DNA from 3 places in the Streptomyces sp. NPDC051913 genome. Region 1 is predicted to be linked to each of the others. Evidence: riboswitches for the same ligand, from Rfam matches in the RefSeq annotation. Region 1 holds a riboswitch; each other region holds the start of a gene.
What was found. A riboswitch is a leader RNA that binds a small molecule or an ion and turns the genes downstream of it on or off. The one in region 1 is predicted to bind cyclic di-AMP.
Positions count from the first base shown of each region.

Region 2: linked by a shared signal. The riboswitch ahead of ACIHIX_RS29270 (transglycosylase family protein) and the one ahead of ACIHIX_RS05950 (M23 family metallopeptidase) in region 1 are both predicted to bind cyclic di-AMP.
Region 3: linked by a shared signal. The riboswitch ahead of ACIHIX_RS27170 (C40 family peptidase) and the one ahead of ACIHIX_RS05950 (M23 family metallopeptidase) in region 1 are both predicted to bind cyclic di-AMP.

Region 1 covers NZ_JBIUCI010000002.1:127,482-134,576, reverse strand. Annotated here, with positions in the region: gene ACIHIX_RS05975 (alkaline phosphatase family protein) at 1-220, opposite strand, end outside; gene ACIHIX_RS05970 (DUF5998 family protein) at 220-807, opposite strand; gene ACIHIX_RS05965 (GNAT family N-acetyltransferase) at 860-3,676, opposite strand; gene ACIHIX_RS05960 (HPr family phosphocarrier protein) at 3,875-4,156, shown strand; gene ACIHIX_RS05955 (GntR family transcriptional regulator) at 4,295-4,990, opposite strand; gene ACIHIX_RS05950 (M23 family metallopeptidase) at 5,199-5,963, opposite strand; cyclic di-AMP (ydaO/yuaA leader) riboswitch at 5,976-6,138, opposite strand; gene ACIHIX_RS05945 (M16 family metallopeptidase) at 6,342-7,095, opposite strand, start outside.
Region 2 covers NZ_JBIUCI010000010.1:243,104-250,198, forward strand. Annotated here, with positions in the region: gene ACIHIX_RS29255 (nucleoside triphosphate pyrophosphohydrolase) at 1-703, shown strand, start outside; gene ACIHIX_RS29260 (cytochrome P450) at 822-2,102, shown strand; gene ACIHIX_RS29265 (transglycosylase family protein) at 2,294-3,250, shown strand; cyclic di-AMP (ydaO/yuaA leader) riboswitch at 3,445-3,612, shown strand; gene ACIHIX_RS29270 (transglycosylase family protein) at 3,616-4,308, shown strand; gene eno (phosphopyruvate hydratase) at 4,603-5,889, shown strand; gene ACIHIX_RS29280 (septum formation initiator family protein) at 5,983-6,459, shown strand; gene ACIHIX_RS29285 (DUF501 domain-containing protein) at 6,483-7,007, shown strand.
Region 3 covers NZ_JBIUCI010000009.1:163,792-170,886, reverse strand. Annotated here, with positions in the region: gene ACIHIX_RS27180 (ATP-dependent Clp protease proteolytic subunit) at 1-297, shown strand, start outside; gene ACIHIX_RS27175 (hypothetical protein) at 305-613, shown strand; cyclic di-AMP (ydaO/yuaA leader) riboswitch at 950-1,170, shown strand; gene ACIHIX_RS27170 (C40 family peptidase) at 1,174-1,647, shown strand; gene ACIHIX_RS27165 (LysE family translocator) at 1,723-2,346, opposite strand; gene ACIHIX_RS27160 (LysR family transcriptional regulator) at 2,435-3,355, shown strand; gene ACIHIX_RS27155 (ATP-binding protein) at 3,352-3,810, opposite strand; gene ACIHIX_RS27150 (helix-turn-helix domain-containing protein) at 4,023-4,904, shown strand; gene ACIHIX_RS27145 (DUF397 domain-containing protein) at 4,914-5,135, shown strand; gene ACIHIX_RS27140 (8-amino-7-oxononanoate synthase) at 5,171-6,298, opposite strand; gene bioB (biotin synthase BioB) at 6,446-7,095, shown strand, end outside.

The DNA of each region.
Region 1 (7,095 bases):
GCGCCCGCAGCTGCTCCCAGCCGAGGCCGTCGATCAGGAACACGCAGTTCCGGTCGGCGGGGGCCAGTTCCGTGATCGTCGCGGTCGTCCCGGGCACGCCCATGCCCGCGGCCAGCGTGGGCAGGAGGTCGGCGAGGGAGCCGCTGCCGTACTGCGGCAGGGGCGCGGAGTCCACGGCGAGCGGTTCCGGGTGCGGGTCCCAGGCGGTGGGCTGTGCCATCAGCGGGTGATGTCCGCGGTCGCCTCGGAGAGGGACTGCGCGAAGGCGAGGGCCTGGCGCACCGTCTCCGGGCCGTCCCCGGCCTCGCTGACGCGCAGGCTGAGGTCGTCCGCCGTCGAGTTGCCCGTGTAGCCGTGGTCCGCCTCGCAGTTGGGGTCGCCGCAGGCGGCGGGCTCCAGGTCGATGCGGGAGACGGCGCCCCAGCCGATGGTCAGGACGACCTCGCGGGGCAGGGTGCCCGGCTGGTACTGCTCCGGGTTGGCGACGACGCGGCTGAGCACGACCGACGAGATCCGGCCGAGCTTGACCGACTCGGTGGAGGTGGTCGCGTACGGCGTCGGGGACGTGGTGTCGGCGGCCTGCTCGTCGGTGTGGCTGACGATGAAGCGGTGCTCGGTGAGGACGAGCACGGTCACGTGCCGCCGCACCTCGTTCTGGTCGAACGTCGTCTCCTGGTGGACCAGGTACGACCGGATGGGCTCGCCGCCCACGGCGGCCTCCACCGCCTCGGCCACGAGGGCCGGGTAGTAGCCGCTGCGCTCGATCGCCGCGCGCAGCCCCTGGGTCGTCGTACTGGTCTTGGCCATGACGTCCATCCTACGGGGGTGCACTGACTGCGAGGCACCGCTCACGAAGGTCTCAGTAGGCCGGCAGCGTCCGTGGGCCCAGGTCGTCGCGGGCGGGCGGCGGCGCCAGCCGGACGGACGCGCCGAGCACGCTCAGGCCGTGCGGGGCGACGACGACCGGTTCCAGGGTGACCGCGACGACCTCGGGGTGGTCGTCGACGAGGCGGGACACCCGCAGCAGCAGTTCCTCCAGGGCGGCCGTGTCGACCGGCGCCGAGCCGCGCCAGCCGAACAGGAGCGGTGCCGTCCGGATGGACCGGACCAGGGTGGCGGCCTCACGGTCGGTGACCGGGATCAGCCGGTGCGCGGTGTCGCCGAGCAGCTGCGAGGCGGCTCCGGCGAGCCCGAAGGAGAGCACGGCGCCGGCCGCCGGGTCGATGACGGCCCGTACGACGGTGTCCACGCCGCGCGGGGCCATCCCCTGCACGACCGGGCGCAGCTCCTCGGGCGCGCCGAACAGCTCGGTCAACTCGGTGTACGCGCGCCGCAGTTGTTCCTCGTCGGCGAGGTCGAGCCGGACGCCGCCCAGGTCAGCGCGGTGGCGCAGGTGGGGGGCGGTGGCCTTGAGGGCGACGGGGTAGCCGAGGGTGCGCGCGGCGGCGGCCGCGTCGTCGGGGGTGGGGGCGGCGAGGGCTCGGTGGACGGGGATGCCGTACTTGCCGAGGAGGTCGCAGGTCTCGTCGGCGCCGAGCGTGAGGCCCTGTCCGCGCGCGAGGAGGCCGTCGATGAGCCGGGCGGCGCCCTTCTCGTCGATGGCGGCGTCGATGGACTCCGGGACCTTGCCGGGGTCGGCCGCCTCGCGCCGCCACTGGGCGTACTTCACTGCTTCGCCGAGGGCGCGGACCGCGCGTTCGGCGGCGGGGTAGGCGGGGATGAGGCGGGGGCCGGCCTTGGAAGTCTCCTCGGGGTCCTTGGCGGCGAGGCGGTCCAGGGCACGGAAGGGGTGGGACGCGCTCGGTGTCGCGGCCTGCGGTGCCGTGCTGGTCGCGGCGGAGAGAGCCTCGGCCAGCCCGCCCAGCTCCACGTGGACGACGAGGACGGGCTTGCCGGGCACCCGCTCGGCCGCCGAGCGCAGCGCCTCCGCGAGCGCGGCGTCGCCGGCGGCGCCCTCCCCGACCGCCGGTATCGCGGTCACCACGACCGCGTCGCACGTGTCGTCCGCCAACGCGCGCGAGAGCGCGGCGTGGAAGTCCTTCGCCGAGGCGGCCGTCGTCAGGTCCAGCGGGGGCAGCGGCCTGAGCCCCTCGGAGAGGCAGGCGTCGTAGGTGAGCAGTCCGAGCGACTCGGAGTTGCCGAGGATCGCCACGCGCGGGCCGCGCGGCAGGGGCTGACGGGCGAGGAGCAGGCCGGTGTCGACCAGCTCGGTGATGGTGTTCACGCGGATGACGCCGGCCTGCCGCAGCAGCGCGGACACGGTGGCGTGCGGCAGCCGCGTGGCCCGTACGGCGTGCCCTTGAGGGGCGGAACCGGCGCCCTGGACCACGACCAGCGGCTTCGCCGCCGCGGTACGGCGGGCGAGGCGGGTGAACTTGCGGGGGTTGCCGATGGACTCCAGGTACATGAGGACGACGTCGGTGTCCGGGTCGTCGTACCAGTACTGGAGGACGTCGTTGCCGGACACGTCGGCGCGGTTGCCCGAGGAGACGAACGTGGAGACGCCGGTGACCCCGGTGACGCCGCCGCCGCGTCGGTGCAGTCGGGACAGCAGGGCGATGCCGATGGCGCCGGACTGGGCGAACAGCCCGATGCGGCCGGGCCGTGGGGTCTCGTTGGCGAGGGAGGCGTTGAGCCGGACGTCCGGGTTGGTGTTGATGACGCCGAAGGCGTTGGGGCCGATGATCCGCATGCCGTACGCGCGCGCGTGCCGGACGAGTTCGCGCTGGCGCTCGCGTCCCTCGGGGCCGCTCTCGGCGTATCCGGCGGAGATCACGACGAGGCCCTGCACTCCGTGTTCGCCGCACTCGGTGACGACCTCGGGGACGTGCTCGGCGGGCACGGCGACGACCGCGAGGTCGACGGGGCCCTCGATGTCGCGCACCGAGCGGTGCGCGGGGATCCCGTCGAGCTCCTTGTCGGTGAAGGCCTTGTTCACGGCGTACAGGCGGCCGGTGAAACCGGCCTCGCGGATGTTGTCGAGGATGCTGCGGCCCACCCCGCCGGGGGTGCGGCCGACGCCGACGACGGCGACCGAGCCGGGCTTGAGCAGCCGCTCCACGGACCGGCCCTCCGCTCGCTGTTCGCGTGCGTACTGCACGGCCATCGAGCGGTCGGTGGGTTCGAGGTCGAACTCCAGGCGCACGACGCCGTCCTCGAAGCTGCGCTTCTGGGTGTACCCGGCGTCCATGAACACCTTGATCATCTTGGTGTTGGCGGGCAGCACCTCGGCGGCGAAGCGGCGGATGCCGCGCTCGCGGGCGACGGCGCCGATGTGTTCGAGGAGGGCGGAGGCGACACCGCGTCCCTGGTGGGCGTCCTGGACCAGGAAGGCGACCTCGGCCTCGTCGGAGGGCGCGGTCGCGGGCATTCCGTCGGCGCCGATGCGGTCGTAGCGTACGGTGGCGATGAACTCGCCTCCGACTGTGGCGGCGAGTCCCACCCGGTCCACAAAGTCGTGGTGCGTGAAGCGGTGGACGTCCTTTGCGGACAGGCGCGGGTAGGGCGCGAAGAAGCGGTAGTACTTCGACTCGTCCGAGACCTGCTCGTAGAAGCTGACCAGGCGCTCGGCGTCATCAACGGTGATGGGGCGGATGCGCGCGGTGCCGCCGTCGCGCAGCACCACGTCGGCCTCCCAGTGGGAGGGGTACTCGTGCCGGTCCGACGAGGTCTGCATGGGCCCCAGAGTACGGCTCGCGTACGACAACGGCGCGAGGCAGTCTGTGGAGAGCGCGACAGGATCGCAAGAGGACGGAAGCCGGACCGAGGCCGCGGTCCGACGACTCACCCCGGAGGGGACGAAGGTCCGCTCCGGAGACACTTCACGTGTGGGAAACTGGTCTAGACAACCCTGAACACCGAAGGGCAGCATCACATGGCTGAGCGCCGCGTCAACGTCGGCTGGGCCGAGGGCCTCCACGCCCGCCCCGCTTCCATCTTCGTCCGGGCCACCACGGCCTCCGGTATCCCCGTGACGATCGCCAAGGCCGACGGCAACCCCGTCAACGCGGCCTCCATGCTGGCGGTCCTGGGCCTGGGCGCCCAGGGCGGCGAGGAGATCGTCCTCGCCTCGGACGCCGAGGGCGCGGACGCCGCCCTCGACCGTCTGGCGAAGCTGGTCTCCGAGGGGCTCGAGGAGCTTCCCGAGACCGTCTGATTTATCGGGGCCGGTTGAATCACGGCACCACTGAAGGGCTCGTCCGAGTTTATCGGGCGAGCCCTTTCCAATTCCCTCGCACGGGCAGCAGAAATTCTCCCCCGCGAATTACTTCCCTCTTTGTATACGGCTCTCGTGTTAATGCCGCAGGCTCGTCATGTTTACGGGAGGTTGCGAGTTCCTCACACGGTCGGCCCGATCTCCCGCGGCGCGGAATCGGAGCCGGTGCGCGGCGGTCGAGCGCTCGGTGTGCAGCGCGGTGACCGTACGCGCGCGTTCCCCGTCGCCGCGCGCCACGGCGTCGACGATCGCGCCGTGCTCGGCCCAGGACTCGGCGGGGTTGGCGGGCGCCTCGACGGTGTACATCCAGGAGATCTTGTGGCGCAGCTGGGTCAGCATCGAGGTCAGCGCGGGGCTGCCGGAGGCCTGCGCGAGCGTCTCGTGGAACCAGCCGCCCAGGGAGCGCAGATCCTCGCTGTTGCCCCGCCTGGCCCGCTCCTGCCCCAGCCTGACCAGGCCGCGCAGGACCTTGAGGTGTGCCTCGGTGCGGCGCTGGGCGGCCCGGGAGGCGCCCAGCGGCTCCAGGAGCATCCGCATCTCCAGCAGGTCGGCGGCCTCCTGCTCGGTCGGTTCGGCGACGCACGCGCCCGCGTGCCGCCGCGTCACCACGAAGCCCTCGGCCTCCAGCGTGCGCAGGGCCTCCCGGACGGGGACACGGGAGACGCCGTAGCGGCGGGCGAGGAGTTCCTCGGTGAGGCGGCTGCCGCGCTCGTGGACACCGGAGACGATGTCGTCCCTGATCGCGGTGCATACCGAGTGCGCCGGAATACGCATGACCGACCTCCGTCTTAATCCCCGTGAAACGTCGATGATTGACGTGTGTTCAGTGACTCTATTGCAAAGAACGGGAATTTCCGATGGCGGACCGGAATCCATGGATATTTTTTGGACAGCCGGGTACCGAAAACGGCGAAACCCCGGCTCGGGTGAGCCGGGGTTCCGGGAGATCCTGCGATCCGTCGTCAGACGTTCACACCGGGCGTCAGACGTTCACACCGTGCGAGCGCAGGTAGGCGACGGGGTCGATGTCCGAGCCGTACTCGGCGGTCGTCCTGGCCTCGAAGTGCAGGTGCGGGCCGGTGACGTTGCCGGTCGCGCCGGACAGGCCGATCTGCTGGCCCGGGGTGACCGTCTGGCCGACCGAGACCCCGATGGACGACAGATGGCCGTACTGGGTGTACGTGCCGTCGTTCATCTTGATCACGATGTTGTTGCCGTACGAGCCGCCCCAGCCGGCCTCGACGACGGTGCCCGAGCCGACCGCGTGGACGGAGGTGCCGCTGGCGGCGTGGAAGTCGACCCCGGTGTGGCTGCCGGAGGACCAGACGGCGCCGCCGGCCTTGTAGCCGGTGGAGATGTACGAGCCCGAGATCGGGGCGACGAAGGAGTTGAGGCGCTTGCGCTCGGCGGCGGCGCGGGCGGCGCGCTCCTTGGCCTCGCGCTCCTTCTTGGCCTTGGCGGCGGCCTTCTTGCGGGCCAGCTCCTCGGCCTTCTTCTGCGCGGCCTCCTCGGCGGCCTGTTCCTGGGCCTCGGCCTGGGCGTCGATCTGGTCGGCGACCGAGTCGCCGATGGTGACGACCGGGATGAGGCCGGTCTGCTCGGCCGCGGGCTCCGCGGCGAGGGCCGGGGCGGCGAGGGTGCCGATGACGCCGGTGGTGGTGAGCGCCGCGATCCCGGCCGCGCGGGCGGTGGAGCGCTTCATCCGGCTCGGGGCACGATGCTTCCCGGTGGGGCGCGTGAACGCCATGTAGTGGCTGGTCCTTTCCTTCCCTCTCGCCTACCGGGTTAGCTGACGGGTTCGGAGCAGGAAGGTCTCCTACGGACCCCCTCGCTGACGCGCGGGCGTCCGATTCACCCCAGGGACTGCATGGGTCCCCGGCTCCCCTGGCTCGCGCCGTACGGGGACTCGGCGATGGCTGTCCGGTGCCGCGGGCGCGGCGCACTGCGTGACGAACAGCCCGGACGACGCTAAGGGGGGCCACTTTCAATCCCCAAACAGATCAGGCAGTTTGTAGCGCATCCCACAGGGCAAACAGGCAACCAGCCTGCAATTCATTCATTATTCGGACATTAAGGGGCCCTGGTGACGCTTCCGTCACCAGAGCCCCTTCACGCGCGTGTGCTTCTACTCGGCCGACACCACGGTCACTTCACCGATGCCGAGAGCCTCCACGGGCTCCTTGATGGCCGCCGCGTCGCCGACCAGGATCGTCACCAGACGGTCCACCGGGAAGGCGTTGACGGCCGCCGCGGTGGCCTCGACCGTGCCGGTCGCGGCGAGCTGCCGGTACAGCGTGGCCTGGTAGTCGTCGGGCAGATGCTGCTCGACCTGGTCGGCCAGCGTGCTCGCCACGGCCGCCGCGGTCTCGTACTTGAGCGGTGCCACACCGACGAGGTTCTGCACGGCGACGTCGCGCTCGGCGTCGGTGAGTCCCTCCGCGGCGAGGGTGCGCAGCACCGTCCACAGGTCGTCGAGGGCGGGGCCGGTGTTCGGGGTGTCGACGGAACCGCTGATGGCCAGCATCGCGGCACCGGTGCCGTCCGGGGCGGACCTGAGGACCTGCCCGAACGAACGCACGCCGTAGGTGTAGCCCTTCTCCTCGCGCAGGACGCGGTCCAGGCGGGAGGTGAGGGTGCCGCCGAGGCAGTAGGTGCCGAGCACCTGCGCGGGCCACACGCGGTCGTGCCGGTCGGCGCCGATACGGCCGATCAGCAGCTGCGTCTGGACGGCGCCGGGGCGGTCCACGATGACGACCCGGCCGGTGTCGTCGGCGGTGATGGCCGGCACCGGGCGCGGCTCGGCCGCGGAGCCGGTCCACGAGCCGAGGGTGTCGCCGAGCAGCGCGTCCAGGTCGAGGTCGGTGAGATCGCCGACGACC
Region 2 (7,095 bases), on a different contig from region 1:
CCTCACCGACGGCCTCGCCCGCCTCGCCGGCACGGGCCGCGTGTCCATGCCCGACCTCGAACTCCTCCCCGCCTCCTACGACCTCCCCGGCGCCCGCCTCCTCGACCTCGTCCAGGTCATGGACCGCATCCGCGCCGAATGCCCCTGGTCCTCGCAGCAGACCCACAAGGGCCTGGCCAAGTACGGCATCGAGGAGGCGTACGAACTCGTCGAGGCCATCGAGGACGGCGACCGCGACGAACTCCGCGAGGAACTCGGCGACGTCCTCCTCCAGGTCGTCTTCCACGCCCGCATCGCACAGGAGCACCCGGACGCCCCCTTCTCCATCGACGACGTGGCGGGCGGCATCGTCACCAAGCTCATCCACCGCCACCCCCACGTCTTCGGCGACGAGACCGCCTCGACCCCCGAGGAGGTCAAGGCCCACTGGCTGCGCACCAAGGCGATAGAGAAACAGCGCGAGTCGGTGACGGACGGCATCCCCCTCGGCCAGCCCGCCCTGGCCCTCGCCACGAAACTGGCGTCACGGGTCCGCACGGCGGGCCTGGCGGTAACGCTCCCGAAGGGCGAGGGCATCGGCTACGAACTGCTCGCACTGGCAGCCGCCGCCGAGGCCGAGGGCGTCGATCCGGAGGCGGCGCTGCGGGTCGCGGCGCGGGCTTATCGGGACGCGGTTCGGGCGGCTGAGGGGCTGGGTGCCTAGTACGCCGACATCCGTACGTGGCGGCCCGGCGAGGCTGGGCGGTGGTATGCAGGGCCGCCGAGACGGGTCGTCCGGAGCCCGCGCGGGTGTCGGCGGAAAACCCGGATACCGTCAAGGAGTGACCGACCAGCCCCTCGCCGAGCGCACCACCCCCACGGCCCCCGAACTCTTCACCTGGGAGTTCGCCACCGACCCCTACCCCGCCTACGCCTGGCTCCGCGAGCACGCACCCGTGCATCGGACGCGGTTGCCGAGTGGGGTGGAGGCCTGGCTGGTCACGCGTTACGCCGACGCCAAGCAGGCCCTCGCCGACCAGCGGCTCAGCAAGAACCCCGCGCACCACGACGAGCCCGCGCACGCCAAGGGGAAGACCGGCATCCCCGGGGAGCGCAAGGCGGAGTTGATGACGCATCTGCTCAACATCGATCCGCCGGACCACACGAGACTGCGCCGGCTCGTCAGTAAGGCGTTCACACCGCGCCGGGTCGCCGAGTTCGCCCCGCGCGTGCAGGAGTTGACCGATCAGCTGATCGACCGGTTCGCCGCGCAGGGCTCCGCCGACCTCATCCACGAGTTCGCGTTCCCGCTCCCCATCTACGCCATCTGCGACCTGCTCGGCGTCCCCCGCGAGGACCAGGACGACTTCCGGGACTGGGCAGGCATGATGATCCGGCACGGGGGCGGGCCGCGCGGCGGGGTCGCGCGGTCGGTGAAGAAGATGCGCGGGTATCTGCTGGAGCTCATCCACCGCAAGCGCGAGAGCCTCCCCGCCGATCCCGTCCCGGGTGAGGACCTGATCTCCGGCCTTATCCGCGCGTCCGACCACGGCGAGCATCTCACCGAGAACGAGGCCGCGGCGATGGCCTTCATCCTTTTGTTCGCGGGGTTCGAAACCACGGTCAATTTGGTGGGTAATGGGCTGTTTGCGCTGATGACCCACCCTGACCAGCGTGCCCGCCTCCAGGACTCCCTCGCCGCAGGCGAGACCGGCCTCCTGGAGACCGGTGTCGAGGAACTCCTGCGCTACGACGGCCCGGTGGAGCTCGCCACGTGGCGCTTCGCCACCCAGCCGCTCACTGTTGGAGGGCAGGACATCGCCGCCGGCGACCCCGTGCTCGTCGTGCTCGCCGCCGCCGACCGGGACCCCGCACGATTCGCGGACCCCGACACGCTCGACCTGTCCCGCCGTGACAACCAGCACCTCGGCTATGGCCACGGCATCCACTACTGCCTCGGCGCACCGCTTGCCCGGCTGGAGGGTCAGACCGCGCTCGCCACCCTGCTCACCCGGCTCCCCGACCTCCGACTCGCGGCGGATTCTGCCGATTTGAGATGGCGTGGCGGTCTCATCATGCGTGGGCTGCGGACGTTGCCGGTCGAGTTCACGCCGACCTCGTAGCAGGGTTCGCGCCAACTCGGCCATGAGCGCAGGCCGTTGTAAACGTGACACGCCCTCATCTCTGTGATCTTCACGTGATCTGCGCGGCATTAACTTGTGACAAGTGATCGTCTGCCGATACGTTCACCAACCAGCGTGGCGACCAGCACCACCCGCCACGCCGGTCACCGCTGTCTCCGAAAGGTCCCCGCATGCTCACCGGGAACGGTCGTCACCGTCGCCCCCGCCAAGCTCCGGCGCTTCTCGTCGCGGCCGGAGTGACCGGCTCCGCCATCGCGATCCCGCTGCTCGCCGCCACCGCCGCGAACGCGGCCGACGGGAGCACCTGGGACAAGGTCGCCAAGTGCGAGACCGACGGCTCCTGGAGCCAGAACAACGGTGACGGCACCTACGGCGGGCTCAGCCTCTCCCAGGAGAACTGGGAGGAGCACGGCGGCCTCGACTACGCCCCGACCGCCGACCTGGCCAGCCGCAACCAGCAGATAGCCGTCGCCGAGAAGGTCCTCGCGGACCAGGGTGTCGGCGTCTGGGGCGCCTGCGGGCTGCTCAACGGGCTGAGCAAGGACTCCGGCTCGGCCGATGTCGACACGGGTGTCGGGAGCGGCTCGTCCGACACGGCCGGCTCCGCGTCCGATGCGTCCGGATCGGGGTCGGAATCATCCGGGTTGTCCAACTCCTCGGAGTCCGACTCGTCGGGTGACGCCTCCACCGACGCCTCCGGTGACGCGTCCGGGAGCGCCTCCGGTGATGCCTCCGCCTCACCCTCCGCTTCACCGGACAAGTCTTCCAAGTCGGACACGTCCGACTCCGGGGTGGCCGATTCACAGTCGCCCGACAGCTCGCCCACAGTTCCGGCCAATGAGGTCGAATCGGACAACTCGTGGCAGGAGGGCGGTTCTTCGAGCCTCGTCGACATCGGCGCGCTCGGTGATGGCGCCGAGAGCGAGGCGGGCACCGGGCGGCACCGCGGTGCGAGCGCGGCCGAGAAGGCGTACACCGTCCGCGAGGGCGACACGCTCGCCTCCATCGCCGACTCCCTTGGGCTCGACGGCGGATGGCGTCGGCTCTACGCCGTGAACAAGAAGGTCATCGGCACCGACCCGAGCGCCATCATGCCCGGTCAGACCCTCGTAGTCGGGTCTGAATAGGGCGAAAACCGGCGGGAGTTCACGTCATGCTTCGCGCTGAATGTCCGGTTTGGCGAAAGTGTGGGATGAGTCTCAGAAGCCCTGATCGTCTTTGAAATTCCCCGGATTCCGTGGCTACGGTCAACACCGCTCGTCACCACGAGCCCCGGCTGCCGCAACGCCGAATCCTGCCAGCGGCCGTACGGGAACAGTCGTCGCGTCAAGCGCCGTAGGCAGGAGCGGGGGACCCAAGGTAAGTGCCGGGCCCAGCAGTTCACGCTGGACCGGCTTGGGGTGAAGCCGCGCATCGGGAGATGCGCGGCCGGGCAACTCAACCGGCCCGAACCCGACAGCTCACCTCGCAGGCGTCGGTGAGGGGATCCACCATGCTGTTTTCCGGCAAGGGCAAGCACCGCCGTCCGTCCAAGGCCACCCGCGCCGCCGCGCTCGCCGGCGTCACCGGTGTCGCCATCGCCGCCCCGCTGATGGCGGCCGGCAACGCCTCCGCCGCCACCGCCTCCGAGTGGGACGCCGTCGCCCAGTGCGAGTCGGGCGGCAACTGGTCCATCAACACCGGCAACGGCTACTACGGCGGTCTGCAGTTCTCCGCCTCGACCTGGGCCGCGTACGGCGGCACGGCGTACGCCTCCACCGCCGACCAGGCCTCCAAGTCGCAGCAGATCGAGATAGCCGAGAAGGTCCTCGCCGCCCAGGGCAAGGGCGCCTGGCCGACCTGTGGTGTGGGCCTGTCCGGCGCCACCTACACCGGCGGCGGCAGCTCGTCCTCCTCCGGCTCCTCCAGCTCGTCGAGCGACAGCAGCACCAGCACCCGCTCCTCCGAGCAGTCGACGTCCCGCTCCTCGGAGCGCACGACCGCCAAGAAGACCGTCACCACCCCGACCGGCAAGAAGGTCAAGAAGGGTGATGGCGAGTACAAGGTCGTCAAGGGCGACACCCTCAGCTCCATCGCCGAGAAGCACGACGGCAAGGGCGGCTGGCAGAAGCTGTTCAAGCTGAACAAGGACATCGTCAGCGACGCCGACTTCATCTACCCGGGCCAGCAGCTGCACCTCAAGTAGGGCAGCCGGGCAACGCCCAGCTGAACCACAGCGCCCTCACATCCGTGGTCCTCATACTGAAGGCCTCGTGAGGGTCACCCCCGTCCCCCACGGGCTCCCCGCTCCGGTGCGTGTTCCCCCGTACGCACCGGGGCGGGGTTTTTTACGCCATCTCTTTGTTCCGTTCGGAAACAATTTACTCTCGGTTCTGTCCACGGGGCGGTCCACGCGGTGGCCGATCGCCCTGAGCCGGTTAGGCTCGTCTCGCAGAGCCGCTGCGGCAGTGCCGTAGCCGCGTCACATCCCAAGAAGGAGATGCTCGTGCCGTCCATCGACGTCGTCGTAGCCCGGGAAATCCTGGACTCCCGAGGCAACCCCACGGTCGAGGTCGAGGTCGGCCTCGACGACGGCAGCACGGGTCGTGCCGCCGTCCCCTCCGGCGCCTCCACGGGCGCCTTCGAGGCCATCGAGCTTCGCGACGGTGACCCGAACCGCTACATGGGCAAGGGTGTCGAGAAGGCCGTCCTCGCCGTCATCGAGCAGATCGGCCCCGAGCTGGTCGGCTACGACGCCACCGAGCAGCGCCTGATCGACCAGGCCATGTTCGACCTGGACGCCACCGACAACAAGGGCTCCCTCGGCGCCAACGCCATCCTCGGCGTCTCCCTCGCCGTCGCCCACGCCGCCTCCGAGGCCAGCGACCTCCCGCTCTTCCGCTACCTGGGCGGCCCGAACGCGCACCTGCTGCCGGTGCCGATGATGAACATCCTGAACGGCGGCTCGCACGCCGACTCCAACGTGGACATCCAGGAGTTCATGATCGCCCCGATCGGCGCGGAGTCCTTCTCCGAGGCGCTGCGCTGGGGCGCCGAGGTCTACCACACCCTCAAGAAGGTGCTGAAGACCAAGGGCCTGTCCACCGGCCTCGGCGACGAGGGCGGCTTCGCCCCGAACCTGGAGTCCAACCGCGCCGCCCTCGACCTCATCGTCGAGGCCATCAAGCAGGCCGGTTACATCCCCGGTGAGCAGATCGCGCTCGCGCTCGACGTCGCCGCGTCCGAGTTCTACAAGGACGGCAAGTACGAGTTCGAGGGCAAGTCCCGCTCGGCCGCCGAGATGACGGAGTACTACGAGGAGCTCGTGGCGGCGTACCCGCTCGTCTCCATCGAGGACCCGCTGTTCGAGGACGACTGGGCCGGCTGGAACGTCATCACCGAGAAGCTGGGCGACAAGGTCCAGATCGTCGGCGACGACCTCTTCGTCACCAACCCGGAGCGCCTGGCCCGCGGCATCGAGGAGGGCTCCGCCAACGCCCTGCTCGTCAAGGTCAACCAGATCGGTTCGCTGACCGAGACCCTGGACGCCGTCGAGATGGCCCAGCGCAACGGCTTCAAGTGCATGATGTCCCACCGCTCCGGCGAGACCGAGGACGTCACCATCGCCGACCTCGCCGTCGCGGTGAACTGCGGCCAGATCAAGACCGGCGCCCCGGCCCGCTCGGACCGCGTCGCCAAGTACAACCAGCTGCTGCGCATCGAGGAGATCCTCGACGACGCCGCGGTGTACGCCGGCCGTAGCGCGTTCCCGCGCTTCAAGGGCTGACACCCCCTTAAGGACAGCGTCGTACGTACGTCCCCGTACTCGGTCCCGTACCGTGTGCGGGGACGTACGCGCGTGGGTGAACGGGAGTGAGAGATGGCCGTCAAGGACCGGGACCGTTTCTCCACCGCGACCCGGATCCGGCTGCTCGGCGAGCAGACCGCGGCCCGGGTCTACCGCTCCCAGACCAAACGGCAGGCCCGCCGCTCCCGGCTCACCGGCCGCGCGGCGCTGCTCGCCCTCGTCCTGTGCTCGCTGATCGTCGCGCTCGCCTACCCGATAAGGCAGTACGTCTCCCAGCGCGCCGAGATCTCCGATCTCCAGCGGCAGCAGGAGCAGGCCCGGCAGCGCGTCGAGCAGCTGCGCGATCTCAAGGCGCGGTGGCAGGACGACGCGTACGCCGAGCAGCAGATCCGGCAGCGGCTGCACTATGTGATGCCGGGGGAGACGGGGTTCGTCGTCGTCGACCCGGGCGCGGCCCAGCAGTCGCGCGCCGAGCTGGGGGCGGCGGACCGTCCCTGGTACTCGAACGTCTGGGACGGGGTCGACAAGTCCGACGCCTCCGACCAGTGAAGCCGACCTAGAGAAAGACAGGCATGGAAACGCCCCCGCCCACCACCCCGCGCACCGAGCCGACCGACGCCGACGTCGAGGCCTTCAAGCAGCAGCTCGGGCGTCCGCCGCGCGGGCTGCGCGCCATCGCGCACCGGTGCCCCTGCGGGCAGCCGGACGTGGTGGAGACGGCCCCGCGCCTGCCCGACGGCACGCCCTTCCCGACGCTGTACTACCTGACGTGCCCGAAGGCGAACTCGGCGATCGGGACGCTGGAGGCGAACGGCGTGATGAAGGAGATGACGGAGCGGCTGGCGGCCGACCCCGAGCTCGCCGCGGCGTATCGCGCCGCGCACGAGGACTATGTCCGGCGGCGTGACGAGATCGAGGAGCTCAAGGGCTTCCCGAGCGCGGGAGGCATGCCGGACCGGGTGAAGTGCCTGCATGTACTGGTGGCGCACTCCTTGGCCGCGGGCCCCGGTGTGAACCCGCTCGGCGACGAGGCCCTTGCGATGTTGCCGGAGTGGTGGAGCAAGGGGGCGTGCGTCGTGGCCACCGCTGATCAGTGACCGTCCCTCCGCTCGCCGTACCAGGGGGCTCCGCCCCCTGGCCCCCGGACCTTCGCCCACCCACCACCCGTCTCGGTCAGTTGCCCAG
Region 3 (7,095 bases), on a different contig from region 1:
ACCCCGGGCAAGCGGTCCGCGCTGCCGGGTGCGCGGATGATGCTCCACCAGCCCTCCCTGTCCGAGCCGGTGGCGGGGCAGGCCGGCGATCTGGCCATCCAGGCCGAGGAGTTGGGGCGCGTCCGCGACCGGCTGGAGGAGATGCTCGTACGCCACACCGGGCGGACGCGGGAGCAAGTCACCGAGGACATCGAGCGGGACAAGATCCTCACCGCCCAAGAGGCCCTGGAACACGGCCTGGTGGATCGGATCGTCCCCGGCCGCCGGGCGTCGCGCCCCTCGTCCGACACCCGGTGAGCGGGCGATGCTCCCACCCGAACTGCCTCCGCTGCCCGCGCTGACGCGCGCCGAGGGCGAGTTGATCGACCGTTATCTCGACGTGGTCGATCTGCTCGGCCGGATCAACCCCGCGCACCCCGGGGACACCTACCGCGGGCTGCGGGCCGCCCAGGCGTTGGTCGCCAAGGCGGCCGAGCTGCGCGACGCGCTGGCGACGATGCACCAGCGGGGCGAGGCCGAACTGCACGCGGCGACCCTGACCCGGGCGCTGCGCGTCCTGGACGGGGAGCGGCGCACGGCGCGGGTCATGGTGCCGCCGCACTCCGACAGTTGACGCACCGGCACCGGTCCGGACCGGATGTCGCGACACGAGGCGTCCGGACCGGCCTTCAAACGCACCAAAAGACGTACCCCCATATGGCGTAGCCAGCAGTAGTTTTGCGGGCCCGTCAGGCTTGCGCAACGCGCGTAGCCCAGGGCCGGAATGAGGTGTTCCGTCGCTGGTCCGAGGCTCCTCGGGCCCCTCGACGGTCGCTCGAACAGAGGAGTGTCCACCCGAACGGGTGAGTGGTGAGTAACAACACAAATCCCCGATTCCATTGGGTTTTTCGGCATTGAGTGCGTGAAGATCCCTGTCTGACGACAAGCCCCCGCCGCAGCGGCGGGGCGGTCCGGGCGGACGCCGAGTCCTGCCGCCGCCCGGATGACCGGTCGACAGGAGTGGATCGGCAGGAGTGGAGGACCCAGGCAAGACGGGTCGCCGGGAAGGTCGCTCCCTTCGGGGAGACCGGTCCGAGCAGCCCTTGGGGTGAAGCCGCGACAACGCGGCCGGGCAACTTCGCCAGCCCGAATCCGACAGGTCATCCTTCACAGGCGGCTGACGAAGGGTTGCGCATGTCTGCGCTCAATCGTGTCCCGTCGCTGATGGCCCGAGCCGGTACGGCCTCGGCCCTCACCATCGCCGCAGTGGGCGGCTCCATCGTGATCCCGGGCGTCGCCTCCGACGCGGAGGCCGCGACACCGGCGACGAAGGCACTTCAGGTGGCGGCCTCCAAGAAGGGCTCGCCCTACAAGTGGGGCGCCACGGGACCGCACAGGTTCGACTGCTCAGGGCTCACGCTGTACTCGTACAAGAAGGCGGGCAAGACCCTGCCCCGCACGGCGGCCCAGCAGTACAACAAGACCCGCCACATCTCTTCCGGCAGCCGCAAGGCCGGAGACCTCGTGTTCTTCCACTCGGGGTCGAACGTGTACCACGTCGGCATCTACGCCGGGAAGGGAAAGATCTGGCACTCCCCGAAGAGCGGGGAGGTCGTGAAGCTCGAGAAGATCTGGTCGAGCAGCGTCTGGTACGGCCGGGTCAAGTAGCTCCCCGCCGAGCGGACCGGTGACTCTCCCGTGGGGGTGACGGCCACCTGACCGGCCGTCACCCCCGCGGGGCTCTCAGCCGAGGCCCGCCAGCGGTTCCAGCAGCAGCACGACGCCCAGCACGCTCAGCGCGGCCCCCGTGCCCCCCGCGACGAGCCGTGCGGCCCGCGGGCGCCGCAGCCACCGGCCCAGCCGGTCCACCAGCAGCGCCACCGCCGGGAACCACACCAGGGCGAGCACGACCACGATCAGCGCCAGCAGCAGCGTGCGGGGCAGCACGGGCCGGCCCGCCGGCACGAACTGCGGCAACAGGCTCAGGAAGGTGATGGGCGCCTTCGGGTTCAGGGCATTGGTGACGAACCCCTGCCACACCGGCCGCACGCCGCCGCCCCCGGACTCCTCGACCGCGCCGTACGGACGGCTCAGCGAGCGCAGCGTCCGTACGCCGAGGTAGAGCACATAGGCGCCGCCCAGCAGTTGGAGCGCACGGAACAGCGCCGGTACGGCCGCCAGGACCGCGGCGACCCCGGCCACCGCGAGCGCCGTGTGCAGCAGCAGCCCGCCCGCGACGCCGAGGGCACTCGCGACACCGGCCCGGCGCGAGACCAGGGCATTGCGTACGACGACCGTGAAGTCGGCGCCGGGCATGGCGACCATGCCGGCGGCGACCCCGGTGAAGGCGATGAGCTGTCCGTCCATGCCGTCCAGCGTGCCGTGCCGGAGCCTTCAGCAGGTATGTCGAATATTCTGGGTCCGCCTTAAGCATCCCTTTAGCCTGGGGGCCCGTATGTACGATCCGAACCGCCTCGCCGCCCTGGTCGCGGTCGCCGAGGCCGGCTCGATCACCCGGGCGGCCGAGCGCCTCGGGTACACCACCCCCGCGCTCTCGCAGCAACTGGCCAAACTGGAGCGGGAGGCGGGCACGGCGCTTCTCGTACGGCATCACCGCGGCGCGCGGCTCACGGGCGCCGGCGAGCTGCTCGCGGCGCGGGCGCGCCGGGTGTTGGACGAGCTGGAGCAGGCCCGGCATGAACTGGCCCGGCTGACCGGGCTGTCCGGCGGCACGCTGCGGCTCGGTACCTTCCAGACCGCGGGCATCCATCTGCTGCCGTCCGTGCTGAGCGCGTTCCGCCGGGCGCATCCGGACGTGGAGCTGACGGTCGCCCACCTCGAACCGCCGGCCGGGGTGGAGGCGGTGGCCGCCGGTGACGTGGACCTGGCGCTGACGCACTCCTACGAACCCGCGGACCCGGTGCAGCTCCCCGCGTCCGTCAGCGCGGAGCCGGTCCTGGTGGAGGAACTGGTGCTGGTGACCGCCCCGGGGCACGTCCTCACGAGCGACACCTCGCGGCTGCCTCTCACCGCACTCGCCGGGCAGCCGCTGATCAGCATGGCCCCTGACCATCCCGCCCGGCGCGGCGTGGAGGCGCTCCTCGCCCGGGCCGGGGCCACGCCGTCCGTCCTGGTGGCGACTCCGGTGTACGCGCTGGTGTGCGCGCTGGTCAGTGCGGGGCTCGGGATCGCGGTGGTCCCGGAGATGGTGGCGCGGACGGCGGTCACTCCGGTGGGGACCCGGCCGCTGGGGACGGGGGAACTGCGCCGTACGATCTCGGTCGCCCACCGGGCCGACGGAACGGCCCCTGCGGCGGACGCCTTCCGGGCACTGCTCCGCGGCGCCTTCGGCCGCGCGAGACAGGCCGGTGTCTAGGGTTCCTGCTGTCCCGCCGCCGACACCGGCTCGGCCGGTACCGTCCACGGGAGTTCGATGGAGACGGTCTTGCCGCCCTCGCGGGTCGGCCGGACTCTGAGCTTGCCGCCGTGCTCCGCGGTGAGCCAGCGGATGATCACCATGCCGCGGCCGTTGTCCTGCTGGACGGCGGCCGGCAGCCGCTTCGGGAAGCGGGGGTGGCTGTCGGTGACCCCGATGCGCAGATGTTCGTCACGGTCGAGGTGGAGGTCCACCGTGAAGGTGGGTGACTGCCCGAAAGTGTGCTGTACGGCGTTGGTGGCGAGTTCGGAGACGATCAGCCGGATCGTCTCCGCCGCTTCGGTGTCCGCCGGCAGCCCCCATTCCGCCAGGGTGCTCAGGACATAGGCGCGGGCCGCGGAGACCGAGGCGGGATCGCTCGGCAGAGTGACGGATGCTTCCAGATGGTCTGCCATGGCGACGTCGTCCCTTTCCCACGGGACCGCAGCCCGACACGGAGCGGATGGTTCGAGTACGGTCCCGGACTGGTGCTTCTTCGCCAGACTGCCATTACCAGGCCGGTCACGGTGCCGATCCACCAAGATATGCATATATCTGTCGCTCGAAGCGGTGAACTCTCCGACGGAAGACCGTATTTGGGCGGCCCGGAAGGAGTAAGGAGTAGCCCATGCAGCACGGTCCCGCGGTACGCCGCCGGAAACTGGGCGCCGAACTGCGTGCGTTGCGCACCGGTGCGGGGCTCACCAGTGGTGAGGCGGCCCGGCTGGTGGGCTGGCACCAGTCCAAGGTGAGCCGGATCGAGACCGGCGCGAGCGGCGTGAAACCGGCCGATGTGCGGTTACTCCTGGACGCCTACGAGGTGCACGACGGCCAACTGCGGGAGTTGCTCCTGGTGTTGGCGGGCTCCGACGAGGCCGGGGCGGGACGCCATCACTGGTGGCACGCCTATCGCGGGGTGCTGCCGCCGACGTACCGGGACTTCATCAGCCTGGAGTCGCAGGCGAGCGCGATGCGTACGCTCGAGATCTCCGTCGTGCCGGGGCTCCTGCAGACGCCCGAGTACGCCCGTGCGGTCACCCGGGCCGCGGTCGGCGGCCTCGACGGCCTCGACGGCGAGCGGGACGAACGGCTCGACGCGCTGGTCGAGGTACGGCTGGCCCGGCAGGACGTGTTACGGGCCGACCCCCCGCTGGAACTGGCCGCGGTGCTCGACGAGGGAGTGCTGCGCCGGGAGATCGGCGGCCCCGAGGTGATGGCCCGGCAGCTGCGGCGGCTCATCGAGGCGGCCCGGCTTCCCCAAGTCAGGCTTCAGGTGCTGCCCTTCGCCGCGGGAGCACACATCGGCATCACCGGCCCTTTCGTTATCTTCTCTTTTTCGCGCACTTCTGATCTGGACGTGGTTGTTCTCGACCACTTGACGAGTAGCCTCTACCTGGAGCGGAAAGAAGACCTCCGGGCCTACACCGAGGCCTTCAACACCCTTCAGATCCACGCCCTTTCGCCCGAGGACTCGTTGGATTACATCGCCGGGATAGGTGACGGCGCGTAAGGAGGCACCATGTCTGCACTGCCTCGGAACGTACCTACCAGTACCGATCTGCACGACGTGCACTGGCTGCGCAGCAGCTACAGCACGGGAGCGAACAACTGTGTGGAGACCGCCCGGCCCGGGCCCGGCCCGCAGGCCGGACTCGTCGCCGTACGCGATTCGAAGGACCCGTCCGGACCCGCGCTGCTCTTCTCCCCCGAGAGCTGGGCGGGCTTCACGGCCGCGTTCTGATCAGTTCTGTCCGCACACGGCCGTGTCACGCCGACTCATGGTCGTGTCTCACCGATCACATGTACAGCGCGTTCGATCTGCGCCTCGGAGAGGTCCGCGCGGGCGGTCAACCGCAGCCGTGAGATGCCGTCGGGCACGGAAGGAGGACGGAAACAGCCCACGGACAGGCCTGCCGTACGGCAGTCGGCCGCCCACTGCACGGCCTCCTCCGGGGACGGCGCGCGCACGGAGACCACCGCGGCGTCCGGACGTACCGCCTCGTGCCCCGCGGCGGTCAGCCGTGCGTGCAGTTCGGCGGCCACCTCACGCGCCCGGGCCGCCCGCTCCGGCTCGCGGCGCAGCAGGCGCAGCGCCGACAGGGCGGCTCCGGCCGCCGCGGGGGCGAGGCCCGTGTCGAAGATGAACGTGCGTGCCGCGTTGACCAGGTGGTCGATCACCCGGGCCGGGCCGAGGACGGCGCCGCCCTGGCTGCCCAGCGACTTGGACAGCGTGACCGTCACGACGACGTCGTCGGCGCCCGCGAGCCCCGCCGCGTGCGGGGCGCCCCGGCCGCCGTCGCCGAGCACGCCCAGGCCGTGGGCGTCGTCGACCACCAGACCCGCGCCGTGCTCCCGGCACGCCTCGGCGAGCACGGCCAGCGGAGCGGCGTCGCCGTCGACGGAGAACACCGTGTCGGAGACGACGACGGCCGGCCCGTCATACGTCTGGAGCGCCTTGCGCACGGAGTCCGGATCGGCGTGCCCGACCACCTGGGTGGTGCCGCGGGCCAGCCGGCAGCCGTCGATCAGGGACGCGTGGTTCCCGGCGTCGGAGACGATCAGCGAGCCGTGCGGGGCGAGTGCGGTGACCGCGGCGAGATTGGCCGCGTAACCGGAGGAGAAGACGAGAGCCGCTTCAGAACCGCTGAATTCGGCCAGCTCGCGTTCGAGCTCGGTGTGCAGCTCGGTCGTGCCGGTGACGAGCCGCGAGCCGGTGGCCCCGCCGCCCCAGGTCCGCGCGGCCCGCGCGGCGCCCTCCACCACGTCGGGATGGTGGGCCAGACCCAGGTAGTCGTTGCTCGCGAGGTCCAGGAGCGGGGAGTCGGCGGGGCGCGGGCGCAGGGTCCGTACGAGTCCGGCGCGGCGGCGCAGCCGCGCCTGCTCGTCGATCCAGCCGAACGCCATGGGTCCTCCGGGGGTTTTGTAGGCAGCGAACAGACACTAGTGGGACAAGCAGCCGCCCACTGTGTGGCAATACCCACACAGTGAATGGCCGCTGTTGTACGAACTCTCCTTGGCCGGAGACGGCTCCTTAGGACAGGATCAGCTTTCATGGACCTGCTGAACACGCTGGTGGACAAGGGGCTTCGGCGCGAGCTGCCGACCCGCGAGGAGGCGCTCGCCGTCCTCGCCACTTCCGACGACGACCTGCTCGACGTGGTGGCCGCGGCCGGAAAGGTGCGCCGGCACTGGTTCGGCCGACGGGTGAAACTGAACTACCTCGTCAACCTCAAGTCCGGCTTGTGCCCCGAGGACTGCTCCTACTGCTCGCAGCGGCTGGGCTCCGAGGCCGGGATCCTGAAGTACACCTGGCTCAAGCCCGACGAGGCCTCCAAGGCCGCCGCCGCGGGTCTCGCCGGTGGCGCGAAGCGGGTCTGCCTGGTGGCCTCCGGACGCGGTCCGACGGACCGGGACGTGGACCGGGTCGCGGGCACCATCAAGGCGATCAAGGACCGGCACGAGAACGTCGAGGTCTGCGCCTGTCTGGGGCTGCTCTCCGACGGCCAGGCCGAGCGGCTGCGCGAGGCGGGCGCGGACGCCTACAACCACAACCTCAACACGTCCGAGGCGACGTACGGGGACATCACGACGACGCACACCTACGCCGACCGCGTCGACACCGTGCAGAAGGCGCACGCGGCGGGTCTGTCGGCCTGCTCGGGTCTGATCGCGGGCATGGGCGAGTCGGACGAGGACCTGAT